Regions from separate parts of the Streptomyces sp. NPDC087300 genome, predicted to be linked through region 2. Evidence: riboswitches for the same ligand, from Rfam matches in the RefSeq annotation. Region 2 holds a riboswitch; each other region holds the start of a gene.

What was found. Region 2 has a riboswitch for cyclic di-AMP ahead of ACIO9J_RS01300 (C40 family peptidase). Riboswitches for the same ligand answer to the same signal wherever they lie in the genome.
Region 1: linked by a shared signal. The riboswitch ahead of ACIO9J_RS05855 (NlpC/P60 family protein) and the one ahead of ACIO9J_RS01300 (C40 family peptidase) in region 2 are both predicted to bind cyclic di-AMP.
Region 3: linked by a shared signal. The riboswitch ahead of ACIO9J_RS35325 (M23 family metallopeptidase) and the one ahead of ACIO9J_RS01300 (C40 family peptidase) in region 2 are both predicted to bind cyclic di-AMP.
Region 4: linked by a shared signal. The riboswitch ahead of ACIO9J_RS30290 (transglycosylase family protein) and the one ahead of ACIO9J_RS01300 (C40 family peptidase) in region 2 are both predicted to bind cyclic di-AMP.

Annotation. Positions count from the first base shown of each region.
Region 1 covers NZ_JBIUYI010000002.1:54,313-58,738, reverse strand. Annotated here, with positions in the region: gene ACIO9J_RS05860 (ATP-dependent DNA helicase) at 1-1,364, opposite strand, end outside; cyclic di-AMP (ydaO/yuaA leader) riboswitch at 1,721-1,877, shown strand; gene ACIO9J_RS05855 (NlpC/P60 family protein) at 1,885-3,102, shown strand; gene ACIO9J_RS05850 (hypothetical protein) at 3,228-3,581, opposite strand; gene ACIO9J_RS05845 (NlpC/P60 family protein) at 3,926-4,426, shown strand, end outside.
Region 2 covers NZ_JBIUYI010000001.1:313,964-318,389, forward strand. Annotated here, with positions in the region: gene ACIO9J_RS01285 (GNAT family N-acetyltransferase) at 1-451, opposite strand, end outside; gene ACIO9J_RS01290 (ATP-dependent Clp protease proteolytic subunit) at 610-1,245, shown strand; gene ACIO9J_RS01295 (hypothetical protein) at 1,251-1,556, shown strand; cyclic di-AMP (ydaO/yuaA leader) riboswitch at 1,966-2,144, shown strand; gene ACIO9J_RS01300 (C40 family peptidase) at 2,148-2,621, shown strand; gene ACIO9J_RS01305 (LysE family translocator) at 2,671-3,288, opposite strand; gene ACIO9J_RS01310 (LysR family transcriptional regulator) at 3,431-4,342, shown strand; gene ACIO9J_RS01315 (ATP-binding protein) at 4,354-4,426, opposite strand, start outside.
Region 3 covers NZ_JBIUYI010000010.1:200,593-205,018, reverse strand. Annotated here, with positions in the region: gene ACIO9J_RS35335 (HPr family phosphocarrier protein) at 1-91, shown strand, start outside; gene ACIO9J_RS35330 (GntR family transcriptional regulator) at 339-1,025, opposite strand; gene ACIO9J_RS35325 (M23 family metallopeptidase) at 1,224-2,024, opposite strand; cyclic di-AMP (ydaO/yuaA leader) riboswitch at 2,037-2,199, opposite strand; gene ACIO9J_RS35320 (M16 family metallopeptidase) at 2,427-3,812, opposite strand; gene ACIO9J_RS35315 (M16 family metallopeptidase) at 3,809-4,426, opposite strand, start outside.
Region 4 covers NZ_JBIUYI010000007.1:444,200-448,625, reverse strand. Annotated here, with positions in the region: gene eno (phosphopyruvate hydratase) at 1-475, opposite strand, end outside; gene ACIO9J_RS30290 (transglycosylase family protein) at 799-1,512, opposite strand; cyclic di-AMP (ydaO/yuaA leader) riboswitch at 1,517-1,718, opposite strand; gene ACIO9J_RS30285 (transglycosylase family protein) at 1,913-2,977, opposite strand; gene ACIO9J_RS30280 (cytochrome P450) at 3,153-4,426, opposite strand, start outside.

The DNA.
Region 1 (4,426 bases), on a different contig from region 2:
TCGTAGAAGCGCACGCCGCCGACGACCTTGTAGGGCAGGCCGACGCGGATGAAGATCTCTTCGAAGACACGGGACTGGGCGTTCGTGCGGTAGAAGATCGCGACGTCGCCGGCCTTCGCGTCGCCCGCGTCGGTGAGGCGGTCGATCTCGTCGGCGACGAACTGCGCCTCGTCGTGCTCGGTGTCCGCGACGTATCCCGTGATGCGCGCGCCCGCACCCTGGTTGGTCCACAGGTTCTTCGGGCGACGGCTCTCGTTCCGCTCGATGACCGCGTTCGCCGCCGTCAGGATCGTCTGCGTGGAGCGGTAGTTCTGCTCCAGGAGGATCGTCGTCGCGTCCGTGTAGTCCTCCTCGAACTGGAGGATGTTGCGGATGGTGGCGCCGCGGAAGGCGTAGATCGACTGGTCCGCGTCACCCACCACGCAGAGCTCGCCGGGGTCGTCGCCCTCGCCTCCGGAGGGGCCGACCAGCTCGCGCACCAGGGCGTACTGCGCGTGGTTGGTGTCCTGGTACTCGTCGACCATGACGTGCCGGAAGCGGCGCCTGTAGTGCTCGGCGACGTCGGGGAAGGCGCGCAGGAGGTGGACCGTCGTCATGATCAGGTCGTCGAAGTCCATCGCGTTCGCCTCGCGGAGGCGCGACTGGTACATCGCGTAGGCCTGGGCGAGGGTCTTCTCGAAGCCGTCGGCGGCCTGGCCCGCGAAGTCTTCCTCGTCGATCAGCTCGTTCTTCAGGTTGGAGATCTTGGCGCTGAAGGACTTCGGCGGGAACTTCTTCGGGTCGAGGTCCAGATCGCGGCAGACCAGGGCCATCAGGCGCTTGGAGTCCGCGGCGTCGTAGATCGAGAAGGAGGACGTGAAGCCCAGCTTCTTGTACTCGCGGCGCAGGATGCGGACGCAGGCGCTGTGGAAGGTCGACACCCACATCGCGTTCGCCCGCGGGCCGACGAGCTGCTCGACGCGCTCCTTCATCTCGCCCGCGGCCTTGTTCGTGAAGGTGATCGCGAGGATCTGGCCGGGGTGCACACCGCGCTCGGCGAGGAGGTACGCGATGCGGTGGGTCAGCACGCGGGTCTTGCCGGAACCGGCGCCGGCCACGATGAGCAGCGGGGAGTCCGCGTGCACGACGGCCGCGCGCTGGTTCTCGTTGAGCCCGTCGAGAAGCGCCGCCGGGTCGATGACCGGGCGCGGGGCACCGCCGCGATAGTGCGCGTCCCTGCTCAGGGGCGCGTCGAACTTCCCGTCGAACAGATCATCCGGAATGGGCTCCGGAGTGTTGTCCTCGGGCGGCGGCGGGGGCTCTTCGTCCGCGGCCCGGGAGGGCTGCAGGTCCGCCAGGAAGCTGTCATCAAAGAGGCTGCTCATCGCCTCCCGAGTCTAGGCGGCCCCACTGACAACCCGCCCCGGGTTCCGGCCACCTTCCCCGGCCGAAGGCCCTCCTGCCCCCTGCTGACGGGGATCCCGCCCCTCGGTGACGGCGGGACCACCTCTGGCATCGGCTCGCGAACGCCCTCCGAAGACGGCCCACCGGTCCCTCCCGGTCACGGCCCGCCCGTGGACGATCACATTCCGCCACCGCGCGACATACCCTCATCGGGCGATTCGAAAAGTCACGAAAATGTATCGGGCATATCGAACATCAACCTTCACACGGGCCACACGAGTTGGCTAGCGTGCTGCGCGGGCCGCTCGTACCGCCACCGGCGAACCCCGCCGGGAACGGGTGGCCTACGCCGAGTCCGACGTGTTCGGAGCCGGGGACCCACCAAGACCTTGGGGTGAATCGGTCCCGTACGTAGTACGGGACCGTAGGGCAACCTTCCGAAGCACCCGCCCGAACCCGACAGCTAACCCGGTAGGCGGTCTACGGAAGGAGTCGCCTCTCTTGGCGTCGCACCGCAAACCGCGGAACCGGACGGCCGGCAAACGCACGGCCCCCGCCATCGGCATCACCACGGCCGCCCTCACCTCGGTGGCCCTCCTCTCGCAGAGCGCGCAGGCTGCCCCCTCCGCGCCGACGAAGCCCAGCCTCGAAGAAGTACAGAAGAAGGTCGACGACCTCTACCACCAGGCGGGCGTGGCCACCCAGAAGTACAACTCGGCCAAGGAGAGGACCGACAAGCAGCGCAAGAAGGTCGATCACCTCCTGGACGACGTGGCCAAGCGCACCGAGAAGCTGAACGAGGCCCGCCAGGAGCTCGGCTCCTTCGCCGCCGCGCAGTACCGCACCGGGGCCATCTCCGGGACGGCGACGATGATGCTCGCCGACGACCCGCAGGGCTACTTCGACCAGAACCACCTGTCGGACCGGCTCACCGAACGCCAGAAGAAGGCGGTCGACGACTACCAGACCGAGCAGGTCTCGGCGACGAAGCAGCGCACGAAGGCGGCGAAGAGCCTCAGGACGCTGACCGACTCGCGCGACGACCTCAGGACGAGCAAGCGGACCGTCCAGCAGAAGCTGGGTGAGGCCCGCAAGGTCCTGTCGGAGCTGACCGCCGAGGAGAAGGCCAGGCTCGCCGCGATCGAGCGGAAGAAGGAGCGGGAGGCCAAGCGCAAGGCCGACGAACTGGCCCGCAAGCAGGCCGCGGAGGCGGAGCGCGAGCGCAAGGCGGAGGAAGCGGCGCAGAAGGAGAAGCAGGAGCAGGACGAGGGCCAGGGTTCCGGCGCGGGCTCGGGCAGCGGTTCGGGCTCAGGTTCCGGTTCGGGCTCCGGCTCCGGCTCCGGCTCCGGAAGCACCGACGGCAGTTACGCCACCAAGGCCGCGAAGGTGATCGACTTCGCCGAGGCGCAGATCGGCAAGCCGTACGTCTGGGGCGCCACGGGCCCCGACTCCTACGACTGCTCCGGGCTCACCCAGGACGCGTGGAAGGCCGCCGGGATCTCTCTGCCGCGCACCACGTGGGACCAGGTGAAGGTCGGCACGACGGTGAAGACGGCCGACGCCAAACCGGGTGACCTGGTGTTCTTCTACGACGACATCAGTCACGTAGGGATCTACATCGGCAACGGCAAGATGATCCACGCCCCGAAGCCGGGCGCGAACGTCCGCGTCGAGTCGATCTACTACATGCCGATCCACAGCGTGGTGCGCCCCGCGTGAGGGCCTGACGGCCCGGCGGTCACGGCCTGGTGGTCACGGCCCGACGGCGAAAAGCACCCTCTACGCGCGCGTGGCCCGCATCCTCTCGGGGATGCGGGCCACGCGCGCGTAGAGGTCGGGAGAACTCAGGTCCAGAGCACCGCGATGAAGATGTTCACCACGGTCAGCAGACCGACCGCGCCGAACATCCCCTTGTCGATCTTCTCCTCGTCCCGCTTCACGTAGACCAGCGCGAGGATCACGATCAGCACGGCCATCTTGATGCCGATCTTGAGGTTGTTGACCGGGTTGTCGTCCGCCTGGTTCAGGCCCACCAGGAGGACGCCGGTGACGAGCATGGTCAGCGCGCCGTGCAGCATCGCGGGGCTGAACCGGGCGGTGCCCTGGCCCATCTGCTTCATCTGGGTCAGGAAGCCGCCCAGGAGCGACGCGATGCCGATGATGTGCAGGCCGACGAAGAGATGGATGAGTACGTCCATGAGCCGGAGCCTAACCGGGCGCGTTCCGGCCACTGCGGGCGGTCCCTTACCACCGTCACGCGGACACCCGGGGCACAAGCCGCAGATCGGTCGCACAGCCGTGTGAAGTGGTCCTCCAACAGTGATCGACACGGTCGTCTTCCGTCACCGATCCGTCCACTACTGCCACTTCCGCGCAATCGGACACCAAGCCGTGACGGTCAGGTTTAGCGTCCTCCACCAGGTGACCGGCTCCCCACCGCCGCCCGGACCCGGGGCGGCAGTCGGACACCACCGCCGAGGAACCGGCGGCGGTCCGCTCCCCCTGTGCGGGCCGCCGCCGGACACGTAAGGAGCCCCTCTTCGTGTCAGCGCACCGCAAGCCCAAACAGCGCTCGCTCAGCGGCAACACGGCCCGCACCGCCGTCACCCTCGCCCTCGCGGGAGCCGCGTCGGCGACCGCGTTCGACGGCGTGGGACACGCGGACCCCCGGCTCAGCCCGGCCGAGGTGAAGTCCAAGGTCGACTCGCTCTACCGCGAGGCGGAGATCGCCACCGAGAAGTACAACGGCGCGAAGGAGAAGGCCGACAAGGCCGAGAAGTCCCTCGGAGTGCTGCGCGACGAGGCGGCCCGCAAGACGGACGAGCTCAACTCCGCGCGCGACGAGCTCGGTTCGTACGCCGCCGCCCAGTACCGCGCCGGAGGCGTCGACCCGGCCATGCAGCTGGCCCTCTCCTCCGACCCCGACCAGTTCCTGGAGCGCGCCTCGCTCGCCGACCGCGCCGGCAACCGCCAGGCCGCGACCGTCAGCGACATACGCAAGCAGCTCCAGGAGATCCGCCAGCTGCACTCCGAGGCCGACGAC
Region 2 (4,426 bases):
CCCACTCCCCCGCCGACCCGCCGATCAGCTCCGCCCATTCGCCGTGCTGCCAGTTGTCCGGACGGCTCAACTCCCTTGCCGCACAACGCCCTTCGGCGTCCGAGACGAGCAGCGGCAGCTTCGCGGGCGGGCGCGCCGCCGGGCGGCCGGGAAAGGTGAAGCACGGGCCGCCCTGGATTCCGGCCGGTTCGCCCGGCGCCTCCAAGGCCGCCGCGATACGGGTGAGTGCGACGGGTGTCTCGCCCGGCGCGTACGGCTGTGCCGCGTCGTCGACCGCTCCCGGATCGTCGACGCCCGGCCCCAGCGCCAGCAGCCGCGCCCCCGGCGACCAGCACCACACGGCACGCACCGACGGGTCCGCCACCCTCGCGCGCTCGCCGACCCGCCCCGGGGCGAGGCAGTGGATGACGTCGACCTCCAGCGCGAGCAGGTCCCGCTCTCCCCATGTCACACCCCACCACCTCCACACCGCACGGTGCGTCGAGGCTACGCGGGGTCGGGCCCCTGCCCCCGCCCATCGCGGAACCCCCTCCCCACCTGAACGTACGTCCTGTACATTTTTTACAGAGTCCCGCGAAGAGAACAGAGCCCCGCGAAAAGAGGCGTGCCATGAACCGTCCGTCCGCCCGCCATGTCCTTCCCGAGTTCACCGAGCGCACGAGTGCGGGGACGCGGACCCTGGACCCGTACTCCAAGCTCCTCGAAGAGCGGATCGTCTTCCTCGGCACCCCCATCGACGAGACGTCGGCCAACGACGTGATGGCGCAGTTCATGCACCTCGAATACCAGGCGCCGGAGCGCGACATCTCGCTCTACATCAATTCCCCCGGCGGCTCGTTCAGCGCGATGACCGCCCTGTACGACACGATCCAGTTCGTCAGCTGCGACGTGGAGACGACCTGCCTGGGGCAGGCGTCGGCGTCCGCCGCCGTGCTGCTCGCCGCGGGCACGCCGGGCAAGCGGTTCGCGCTGCCCGGGGCGCGCGTGCTCATCCGACAGCCGGCCATCGCCGAGCCGATCCACGGACAGACGAGCGACCTCACCATCCAGGCCGACGAGATCGTGCGCACCCGGCGGCTCCTGGAGGAACTCCTCGTGCGGCACACCGGACAGAGCCCCGAGCGGATTAGCGCCGACATCGAACGGGACACGATCCTCGACGCCCCCGCCGCCGTCGAGTACGGCCTGGTGGACCGGATCATCCCGAGCCGCAAGAGCACGCTCGCCGCGCGCGACGGGCGGTGAGCGGCATGCTGCCCGAGCTGCCGCCCCTGCCCGCACTGACGCGCGCCGAGGCCGAGTTGGTCGACCGCTACCTCGAAGTCGTCGATCTGGTCGGCCGGATCAACCCGGCCAGGGGCGAACTCACCTACGGCGGGCTGCGTGCGGCCCAGGCCCTGGTGAGCAGCGCGACGGCACTGCGGGACGCGCTGGCCCTGATGCACCGCCGCGGCGAGAGCGAGCTGCACGCGCCGACGCTGACCCGGGCGCTGCGCGTGCTCGACGGCGAGCGAAGGGCAGGCCGCGTCACCGTGCCACCTCCAGCACGGAGTTGATCAAGCCCCTCGGCCAGCCCTCCGTGGCGGTCCGCCCGTTGACCGCCACGAGAGGCCCGGAACCCGCCGCGCCGCACTCGCCGGAACGTCCGGAGGCGTGTTGAAACGGACCAGACGAGCTACCCCGAACGGCGTAGCGGAGGGTCCGCCAAGGCGTGGTCGAGAGTTGCGCCAGAGGTGTACGAGGAGTGCGGAATGAACCATTCCGGTGCTGGTCGAGCCGTCGTCGGCCGCCGGGACGGCTGCCCCTTTCGGGCGGTGTCCACCTGAACGGGTCAGTCGTGAGGAGCCTCACAAAACGCCGTTTCGGCTCGGTTTTTTCGCCCTTGTCGGGTCAAGATCCTCTCCGACGACAAGCCCCCGCCACAGCGGCGGGGCGGTCCGGGCGGACGCCGAGTCCTGCCGCCACCCGGATGACCGGTCGACATCGGTGCAACGGCAGGAGTGGAGGACCCAAGCACGGCGGGCCCGTCCGGAAGGTCCGGACGACGCGCCCTTGGGGTGAAGCCGCAGAGCACGACGCGGCCGGGCATCTTCGCCTGCCCGAACCCGACAGGTCATCTTTCACAGGCGGCTGACGAAGGGTTGCGCATGACTGCGCTGAATCATGTTCCGTCGCTGCTCAGCAGGACGGGGGCCGCTTCGGCCCTCACGCTCGCCGTCGTAGGCGGCACCGTGGTGGCCCCCGGGCTCACCGGGGAAGCGCAAGCGGCCACGCACGGGACGAAGGCGCTCAAGATCGCGGCTTCCAAGAAGGGCTCCCCCTACCGCTACGGCGCGGCGGGACCCACCCGGTTCGACTGCTCGGGCCTGACGCTCTACTCGTTCAAGAAGACGGGCAAGAAACTGCCGCGCACCGCCGCCGCGCAGTACAACAAGACCAAGCACATCTCCAAGTCCCAGCGGACCCGCGGCGACCTGGTGTTCTTCCACTCCGGCAGGAGCGTCTACCACGTCGGGATCTACGCGGGTAACGGCCGCATCTGGCACGCGCCCAAGCGGAACACCGTGGTGCGCCTGGAGAAGATCTGGTCCAAGAGCGTCTGGTACGGCAGGGTCCGCTGACCCTCGCCGCGACCGTCCTGACCCCCGAGTACTCCGGAGTGCTCGGGGGTCAGGCCAGGACGGGCTCCGCCAGGAGCACCAGACCCAGCACACCGAGCGCGACACCGGTCACCGCCTCGATCGCACGGGCCGTGCGCGGCCTGCGCAGCCACCTGCCGAGCCGGTCGACGAGCAGCGCCACCACCGGGAACCACACCAGGGCGAGCGCCACCACGATGGACGCGAGCAGCAGGGTCCTCGGCATCGCGGGACTGCCCGCGGGCACGAACTGGGGCAGCACGCTCAGGAACGTGATCGACGCTTTGGGGTTGAGGGCGTTGGTCAGGAAGCCCTCCCGCAGACCACCGGCCCGCGCCGTGAGCACGTCCTGCGTCAGCTCGCGCGCTCGCGCCGCTGAACGCAGCGCCCGACAGGCGAGGTACAGCACATAGGCGGCGCCGATCAGTTGGAGCGCCCTAAAGAGCGCGGGGACCGCGGCGAGCACCGCGGCGACGCCCGCGACCGCCAGTGCCGTGTGCACCAGTAGTCCGGCCGCGACCCCGATCGCACTGGCCACGCCCGCCCGCCGGGAGGCGAGGGAGTTGCGTACGACGACGGTGAAGTCGGCGCCGGGCATGGCGACCATGCCCGCGGCGAACAGGGTGAAGGCGACCAGTTGTGCGTCCATGCCGCCAAGACTGCCGGTTCCGAGCCTTCAACGGGTATGTGCAATATCCTGACGGGGACTTAAGCAGCCGTTTAGTCTCCGGGCTCCGGGTGGCCTGCCGCCCGCTGCCGTACGCGCGTCCTTCGCGCCGCAGGGAGCTGCCATGTACGACCCCACGCGGCTCGCCGCGCTCGTCGCGGTCTCCGAGGCCGGTTCGATCACCCGGGCCGCCGAACGGCTCGGGTACACCGTGCCCGCCCTCTCCCAGCAATTGGCCAAGCTGGAGCGGGAGGCCGGGACGGGGCTGCTCGTGCGCCATCACCGCGGGGCGCGGCTGACCGGCGCGGGCGAGCTCCTGGTGGCCAGGGCCCGCCGGGTGCTCGACGAGATGGAGCGCGCCCGGCACGAACTGGCGCAGCTCGCGGGCCTCTCCGGCGGCAGGCTCCGCGTCGGCACCTTCACGACCGCCGGCATCCATCTGCTGCCGCCCGTCCTGACCGCGTTCCGCAGGGCCCACCCGGACGTGGAGCTGACCGTCGCGGACCACGAGCCGCCGCACGGTGTCGCGGCGGTCGCCGCGGGCGAGGTCGACCTGGCCCTCACCCACGCCTACGAACCCGCGGAGACGGCGCCGCTGCCCGCCGCCGTCTCGGCCGAGCGGATCCTCGTCGAGGAGCTGGTCCTGGTGACGCAGCCGGGGCACGCGCTGGCGAGCCAGACGGCACGGCTGCCGCTGAGCGCGCTCGCCGGGCAGCCGCTGATCAGCATGGCGCCGACGCATCCGCCGCGGCAGGCCGTCGAGCGGGCGCTCGCGCGGGCCGGTGCGACGCCCTCGGTGGTGGTCGAGACGCCGGGCTACGCCCTGGTCTGCGCGCTCGTCAGCGCCGGTCTCGGCATCGCCGTGGTGCCGGAGATGGTGGCGCGTACGGCCGCGACCCCGGTCGGCACGCGCCTGCTGGAGCCCGGCGACCTCAGGCGCACCATCTCCGTCGTCCACCGCACGGACGATCCGGGCGCCGCCGCGCACTCCTTCCGGGCACTGCTGCGCGGGGCCTACGGGCGCTCGGCGGGGTGATCCCCGCCGGGTCAGCGGGCCGGGTCGCGGGGCCTGCCCTCGACCGGGGCCGTCCACGGCAGCGCGATCCAGACGGTCTTGCCG
Region 3 (4,426 bases), on a different contig from region 2:
CGCCTCGGACGCCGAGGGTGCGGACGCCGCTCTCGACCGTCTGGCGAAGCTCGTCGCCGAGGGCCTCGAGGAGCTTCCGGAGACGGTCTAGGACACGTTCCCTGAAATACGTCGATGGGGTCACCCGGAATTCCGGGTGACCCCATCGACGTATTTCAGGGGAAAACCATCGGGCGCGCGGGGCACACGGAGATAAGCCCACACGGGGATAAGCCTCGAGAACACCGGAACACCGGAACACGGGAACACCGGAACACGGGAACACCGGAACACGGGAACACCGGAACAGCTGGAGAAGGCCTGACCGAAAGGACTCTTCCCTGTATACGGCGTCCGTGTTAATTCGGGAGCGCCACCGTGTTTACGGCACGTTGCGCTTCCCTCACGCTTGCGCCCCGCGCCGCGGGGCGCAACCGGTGCGCGCCCCTGACCCGTTCCGCGTGCGCCGCGGTCAGCGACCTGGCGCGCTCCGCGTCCCCGCGGGCCACCGCGTCGACGATCGCCGCCCGTTCGGACCACGACTCCGTGGAGGCGGCCCCCTCCCCCATGGCGTACATCCAGTCGATCTTGCGCCGGAGCTGGCCGAGCAGCGCGACGAGACCGGGCCCGTCGGACGCCTGGGCGAGCGTCTCGTGGAACCAGCCCACCAGGGAGCGCAGATCCTCCCCCTGGTCCCGCCGTGCGCGCTCCTGGCCGAGCCTGACCAGGCCGCGCAGCACCTTGAGGTGCGCCTCGGTGCGGTGCTGCGCGGCGCGCGCCGCGGCGAGCGGCTCAAGCAGCGCCCGCATCTCCAGGAGATCGGCCGCCTCCCGCTCGGTGGGCTCGGCCACGCACGCGCCCGCGTGCCTGCGGGTGACCACGAATCCCTCGGCCTCCAGGGTGCGCAGCGCCTCGCGCACGGGAACGCGGGAGACTCCGTAGCGCCGCGCGAGGAGTTCCTCGGTGAGGCGGCCGCCCCGTTCATGGACGCCGGAGACGATGTCGTCCCGGATGGCCGTGCAGACCGATTGCGCGGGAATGCGCATGACCCCACCTCCGCCTTAATCCCCGCGCAACGCGGTCGATTGACGCTCGCCGTTCGACTCTATTGCAGGGCGCCGGAATTTCCGACGGCGGACCGAAATCCATGGATCTCTTTTGGCCAAGCGCGGCGGTGTCCCGGAAACGGCGAAAGCCCCGGCTCGGTGAGCCGGGGCTTTCGGTGCGTCGCTGGGGGGGGCGGGTCAGACGTTGACGCCGTGCCCGCGCAGGTACGCGATGGGGTCCATGTCCGAGCCGTAGTCGGCGCCGGTGCGGGCCTCGAAGTGGAGGTGGGGGCCACTGGAGTTGCCGGTGGAGCCCGAGAGGCCTATCTGCTGGCCCGGGGTGACCGTCTGGCCGACGGTGACGCCGAGGGACGACATGTGGCCGTACTGGGTGTACGTGCCGTCGTTCATCTTGATGACCACGTTGTTGCCGTAGGCACCGCCCCAGCCCGCCTCGACGACGGTGCCGGAGCCGACCGCGTGGACCGAGGTGCCGGAGGCGGCGTGGAAGTCGATGCCGGTGTGGCTGCCGGAGGACCACATGGCGCCGCCGGTCTGGTAGCCCGTCGAGACGTACGAGCCGGAGATCGGGGCGACGTAGGTGTTCAGCCGCTTGCGCTCGGCCTCGCGGGCGGCGCGCTCCTTGGCCTCGCGCTCCTCCTTGGCCTTGGCCTTCGCCTTGGCCTCGGCCTTGCGCTTCTCCTCGGCCGCCTTCTTCTTGGCGGCCTCTTCGGCCTTCTTCGCGGCGGCGGCGTCGTCGGCGGCCTGCTTCTGTGCGGCAGCCTGGGCGTCGACGCTCTCGGCGAGCGAGTCACCCACGGAGATGGCCTGGGTGAGGCCGGTGTGCTCGACGGCGGCGTCCTCGGCGGCGAGCGCCGGAGCGGCGAGGCCTCCGATGACACCGGTGGTGGTGAGCGCGGCGACGCCAGCTACGTTCGCGGTGGTACGCGTGAGGCGGCTCGGGCGACGGTGCTTCCCGGTGGCACGGGTGAACGCCATGAAGCGGCTGATCCTTTCCTTCCTTCTCGCCTACCGGGTTAGCTGACGGGTTCGGAGCAGGAAGGTCTCCTACGAGTTCCTCACCTCTCGGCAAGGTTCCCGATTCACCCCAAGGGACGTGTGGGTCCCCGGCTCCCCTGGCTCGCGCCATGCGGGGACTCGGCGATGACTGTCCGGTGCCGCGGATGCGACGTACTGCGTGACGGACAGCCGGATTGAAGCTAAACGGACCGTCTTTCAATCGACAAACAGAACTAGCTTTTTGTAGCGCACGCCACAGGGCAGACAGGCAACCTCCATACGAATTCGGACATATAGGGACCCCGGTGACCACTTCGGTCGCCGGGGTCCCCCTATGTCCTGACCGTCCCTCAGCTTCAGGAGCTTCGGGACGGTCGTCCGTCAGCTCGTGACAACCGTCACTTCGCCGATCCCGAGCGCCCTGACGGGCTCCTCGATCTCTTCGGCGTCGCCGACCAGGACCGTCACCAGACGGTCCTCCGGGAAGGCGTTCACGACGGCGGCAGTGGCCTCCACGGTGCCGGTGGCTGCGAGCTGCCGGTACAGCTGCGCCTGGAAGTCGTCCGGCAGGTGCTGCTCGACCTGGTCGGCGAGGGTGGCCGCCACGGAGGCCGCCATCTCGTACTTGAGCGGGGCCACGCCCACCAGGTTCTGCACGGCCACGTCCCGCTCGGCGTCCGTGAGGCCCTCGGCGGCCAGCGTGCGCAGCACCTTCCAGAGGTCGTCGAGCGCGGGGCCCGTGGACGCCGTGTCGACCGAACCGCTGATCGCGAGCATCGCCGCGCCGGAGCCGTCCGGCGCGGAGCGCAGCACCTGGCCGAACGCCCGTACGCCGTAGGTGTATCCCTTCTCCTCGCGCAGGACGCGGTCCAGACGCGAGGTGAGGGTGCCGCCCAGGCAGTACGTGCCGAGCACCTGGGCGGGCCAGACGCGGTCGTGCCGGTCGGCGCCGATGCGGCCGATCAGGAGCTGCGTCTGCACCGCTCCGGGGCGGTGCACGATGACGACCCGGCCCGTGTCGTCGGCGGTCACCGGGGGCACCGGGCGGGGCTGTGCCGTGTCGCCCGTCCAGGCGCCCACGGTGTCCGCGAGGACGGCGTCCAGGTCCGTGCCCGTGAGGTCGCCGACCACGACGAGGGTGGCCGTCGCGGGCCTGACGTGCTTCTCGTAGAAGGCGCGTACGGCCGCGGAGTCGATGGCGGCGACCGTCTCCTCGCTGCCCTGGCGCGGCCGCGACATGCGCGCGGTCGCCGGGAACAGCTGCCGGGAGAGCTCCTTGGCGGCGCGGCGGGCCGGGTTGGCCGCCTCGTGCGGGATCTCGTCAAGGCGGTTGGCCACCAGGCGCTCGATCTCGCTGTCCGCGAAGGCCGGGGCCCGCAGCGCGTCGGCGAGCAGGCCGAGCGCCTTCGGCAGCCGGGAGACCGGGACTTCGAGCGACACGCGTACGCCCGGGTGGTCGGCGTGCGCGTCGAGGGTGGCGCCGCAGCGGTCGAGCTCGGCGGCGAACTCCTCGGCGGAGTGCTTGTCGGTGCCCTCGTTGAAGGCCCTCGCCATGATGGTGGCGACGCCGTCGAGGCCCGCGGGCTCGGCTTCGAGGGGCGCTTCGAGGTGGATCTCGACGGCGACGACCTGCTGCCCGGGGCGGTGGCAGCGCAGCACCGTGAGGCCGTTGGCGAGGGTGCCGCGCTCGGGGGCGGGGAAGGCCCAGGGCTTGGCGGTGCCCGCCTGGGGCTGCGGGTGGAACTGCATCGTTGCGGCCTCGGTCACTTCGCCGCCTCCTCGTTGTCAGCGTCCGCCGCGGACGCGTCCGCGTCGGCTCCGTCTTCATCGGCCTCGGGGGCCACCGGCTCGTAGACGAGCACCGCGCGGTTGTCGGGGCGCAGGCGGGCCTTGGCGACCTCCTGGACCTCCTCGGCGGTCACGTCGAGGACGCGCCCGACGGCGGTCAGGGCGAGCTGCGGGTCGCCGAACAGGACCGCGTACCTGCACAGTTCGTCGGCGCGGCCCGCGACCGTGCCGAGCCGGTCGAGCCACTCGCGCTCCAACTGCGCCTGGGCGCGCTCCATCTCCTCCGGAGTGGGGCCCTCCGCGGCGAAGCGGGCGAGCTCCTCGTCGACGGCCGCCTCGATCACGGGCACCTCGACGTCACCGGAGGTCTTCACGTCGAGCCAGCCCAGCGAGGGCGCGCCGGCCAGCCGCAACAGACCGAAGCCGGCCGCGACCGCCGTACGGTCACGGCGCACCAGGCGGTTGTAGAGCCGCGAGGACTCGCCGCTGCCGAGGACGGTGAGCGCCAGGTCCGCCGCGTCGCACGCGCGCGTGCCGTCCTCCGGCAGCCGGTAGGCGGCCATCAGGGCGCGGGCCGGGACCTCTTCCTCGAC
Region 4 (4,426 bases), on a different contig from region 2:
CGGCGTGCGACCCACCGTTCAGGATGTTCATCATCGGGACGGGCAGCAGGTGCGCGTTCGGGCCGCCGAGGTAGCGGAACAGCGGCAGGTCGCTGGCCTCGGAGGCGGCGTGCGCGACGGCGAGCGAGACGCCGAGGATGGCGTTGGCGCCGAGCGAGCCCTTGTTGTCGGTGGCGTCCAGGTCGAACATCGCCTGGTCGATCAGGCGCTGCTCGGTGGCGTCGTAGCCGACGAGCTCCGGGCCGATCTGCTCGATGACGGCGAGGACGGCCTTCTCGACGCCCTTGCCCTGGTAACGGTTGGGGTCACCGTCACGGAGTTCGATGGCCTCGAAAGCACCGGTGGAGGCACCGGACGGAACGGCGGCACGACCCGTGCTGCCGTCGTCGAGGCCGACCTCGACCTCGACCGTGGGGTTGCCTCGGGAGTCCAGGATTTCCCGGGCTACGACGACGTCGATGGACGGCACGAGCATCTCCTTCTGGGATATGACGCATTTACGCGGGGCCGCTTCAGCCCTGCGTCTCACGAGCCTAACGGGCTCCAGGGCTTCGGCCAGCCGACCGCCCGTCCCGTGGGACGGGCCAGGGCCCAAATACCCGGGAAACGGGACGGAAGCCCGTGTTTCTACTGGCCGGTAGCTCGCTAGGGGCGAACACGGAACCGGGCCGGGCCGCGCGGCCGGACCCGGACATGGCCCCGCCCCGGTGCGTACGGGGGATACGCGCACCGGGGCGGGGAGCCCGTGGGGACGGGGGGGTGGCCGTGCGTCCGCCGAGGCACGGCCGGGTGGGGCCGCTACTTCAGGTGGAGCTGCTGGCCCGGGTAGATGAAGTCGGCGTCGTCGATGATGTCGCCGTTGAGCTTGTAGACCTTCTGCCAGCCGCCCTTGACCTTGTGCGACTCGGCGATCTTGGAGAGGGTGTCGCCGGACTCGACCTTGTACTCGCCGTCGCCCTTCTTGACCGTCTTGCCGGTCGGGGTCTCGACGGTCTTCTTCTTGGTCTCGGTCTGCGGCGTGGGCTGCGGCTTCGGCGTGGCCTGCTGCTGCGGGGCGGCCTGCTGCTGCGTCTTCTGCGGCTGCGGCTTGGCCTGCTGCTGCGGGGCCTGCTCCTGCTGGCCGCCGCCACCGTTGTAGGCGGCGCCCGAGAGACCGACGCCACAGCTCGGCCAGGCACCCTTGCCCTGGCCCGCGAGGACCTTCTCGGCGATCTCGATCTGCTGGGCCTTGGAGGCCTTGTCGGCGGTCGGCGCGTACTTGGTACCGCCGTACGCGGCCCAGGTGGACGGCGAGAACTGCACGCCACCCTGGTAGCCGTTGCCGGTGTTGATCGACCAGTTGCCGCCGGACTCGCACTGGGCGACGGCGTCCCACTCGGCGCCGGTGGCGGCAGAGGCGGAGCCCGCGGCCATCAGCGGGGCGGCCACGGCGGCACCGGTGACACCGGCGAGCGTGACGACACGGGTGGCCTTGGACGGACGGCGGTGCTTGCCCTTGCTGGAAAACAGCATGAGTTGATCCCCTCACCGACGCCTGCGAGGTGAGCTGTCGGGTGCGGGCCGATGTGGTTGCCCGGTCGCACTTCTTGAGTGCGACTTAACCCCTAGCCGATTCCGTCCGTCTCCCGGCCTCCCAGCCTCTCGGCTGGTGGCCGCTCAACGGGCGGGCCCGGCACTTACCTTGGGTCCCCCGCTCCTGCCTACGGCGCTCGAAGCGACGACTGTTCCCGTCCGGCCGTTGGCAGGATTCGGCGTACCGACCGGCGGGGCCCACCAGTGGCGAGCGGTGACGACCGTAGACACGCGATCGCCGGAATTTCAAAGACGATCAGGGCTTCTGAGACCCATCTCTCACTCGCGCCAAATCGGACATTCGACGCGAAGGCCCCGCCCGACTCTTCGTCAACTTCCCTTACTTTTCGCCCAAATCGAGGCTCTGACCGGGGAGAATGAGGTCCGGGTCGCCGCCGACGGTCTTCTTGTTCCCGGCGTAGAGCGAGGGCCAGCCGCCGTCGACGCCGAGGTCGTCCGCGATCACCGAGAGGCTGTCGCCGGAGCGGACCGTGTACGTCCCGTCGGCGGTCTTGCCCGAGCGGTCGCCGCCGCGCGAGGCGTGCCGTCCTGTGCGGTCCTCGCCGTCGCCTCCGGAGGGCTGCTCGTCGGCGCGGTCGCCGCGGTGGCGGCCGGGGGCGGAGTCGTCGGAGGGGGCGGTGGAGTCCTCGGATCCGGGCGAAGTGGAGTCCTCGCCTCCGGACTTGCCGGAGTCCTCCGCACCGTCCTTGCCGTCGGCCCCCTTGCCTCTCTCGCCGTCCCCGCCGCTGCCCTTGCCGTCCTTGTCGCTGTTGCCGCCCTTGCCGTCCTTGCCCGACTTGTCGTGATCCTTGTCTCCGGAGGCGTCGTCGGACGCGTCGTCGGAGCCGGACTTACCGTCGGTACCGTCCGCCGGGTCCGCGGAGTCGGAGGGCTTGCCCGAAGGCTTCTCCGAGGGCTTGTCCTTGCCGTCGGACTTGTCCTTGCCTTCGGACTTGTCCTTGCCTTCGGACCCTGCCGGGTCCGAGGGGGGCGTCATCGGGTCACCCGGGTCCACGTCGGCCGCGGCGTCGTCGTCGGTGAGACCCGCGATCGGGGCACAGCTCGGCCAGGCGCCGGGGCCCTTGTCCTCCAGGACCTTCTCGGCGACGGCGATCTGCTGCGACTTGGACGCCTGGTCGGCGCTCGGCGCGTAGTCGAGGCCGCCGTAGCCCTCCCACATGTCCTGGGAGAACTGGATCCCGCCGTAGTACCCGTTGCCCGGGTTGGCGCTCCAGGCGCCGCCGCTCTCGCACTCGGCGAGCTTGTCCCACGTCGCCGTGTCGGCGGCGCTCGCGCTGGTCGCGCCGAGGAGTGGGATGGCGATGGCGGATCCGGTGACTCCTGCCGCGACGATGAGGGCCGGGGCTTGGCGGGGGCGTCGGTGACGACCATTGCCGGAGAGCATGCGGTTGCCTTTCACGGGTGGGGTCTCCCCTGCTCGAGCGGAGCCGAGAGCTTGGGGACTGGTGCGGCGACTGGGGCACCGGGTGCCCGAGTCGACGTGAACGTAGTCGCACTCGAACGCTTGTCACAAGTCGATGCAGCGGAGATCACGTGAAAGTCACAGTCTTGACGGTCCGTCAGTTGCCCGCCGTTTTCTGTGCGGATGTGAACTCCACGGGCAACGTGCGAAGTCCCCGCATGATCAGCCCGCCACGCCACCGCAAATCGGCAGGATCCGCCGCGAGTTGCAGATCGGGAAGTCGCCGCAGGAGTGTCGCGAGGGCGGTCTGGCCCTCCAGACGGGCGAGCGGGGCACCGAGGCAGTAGTGGATTCCGTGCCCGTATCCGAGGTGCTGGTTGTCGCGCCGGGACAGGTCGAGGGTGTCGGGCTCGGCGAACCGCTCGGGGTCGCGGTCGGCGGCGGCGAGCACCACGAGAACGGGGTCGCCCGCGGCGATGTCCTGCCCGCCGACGCTGAGCGCCTCCGTCGCGAACCGCCAGGTGGCGAGCTCGACAGGACCGTCGAAGCGGAGCAATTCCTCCACGCCCGTCTCCAGGAGCGCCGTGTCCCCCTCTTCCAGGGCACGTTGCAGCCGCGCGCGCTGCTCGGGGTGGGTGAGCAGCGCGTACATCCCGTTGCCGATGAGGTTGACGGTCGTCTCGAAGCCGGCGAAGAGCAGGATGAAGGCCATCGCCGCGGCCTCGTTCTCGGTGAGGTGCTCGCCGTGGTCGGAGGCGCGGATCAGGCCGGAGATGAGGTCGTCGCCCGGGTCGAGGCGCTTGCGGTGGATCAGCTCGGCGAGATAGCCGCGCATCTTCTTCACCGACCGGGCGACCCCGCCCCGCGGCCCGCCCCCGTGCCGGATCATCATGCCCGCCCAGTCGCGGAAGTCGTCCTGGTCCTCGCGCGGGACGCCGAGGAGGTCGCAGATGGCGTAGATGGGGAGCGGGAAGGCGAACTCGTGGATGAGGTCGGCGCTCCCCCCTTCCACGAACCGGTCGATGAGCTGGTCCGTCAGCTCCCGCACGCGCGGCTCGAACTCGGCGACGCGGCGCGGCGTGAACGCCTTCGACACGAGGCGCCGAAGCCGGGTGTGGTCCGGCGGGTCGATGTTGAGCAGGTGCGTCATGAGATTGGCACCGCGCTCGCCCGGGATCCCCGTCTTGCTCTTCGCGTGCGCGCCCTCGTCGTGGTGGGCCGGATTCTTGCTGAGCCGCTGGTCGGCGAGGGCCTGCTTGGCGTCCGCGTACCGGGTGACCAGCCAGGCGTCGACGCCGCTGGGCAGCGTGGTCCTGTGCACCGGGGAGTTCTCGCGCAGCCAGGCGTACGCGGGGTAGGGGTCGGTGGCGAACTCCCAGGTGAAGAGTTCTGGCCCCTGGGCCTCGGGCGGGGTCTCCGGGGTGCCCCCGG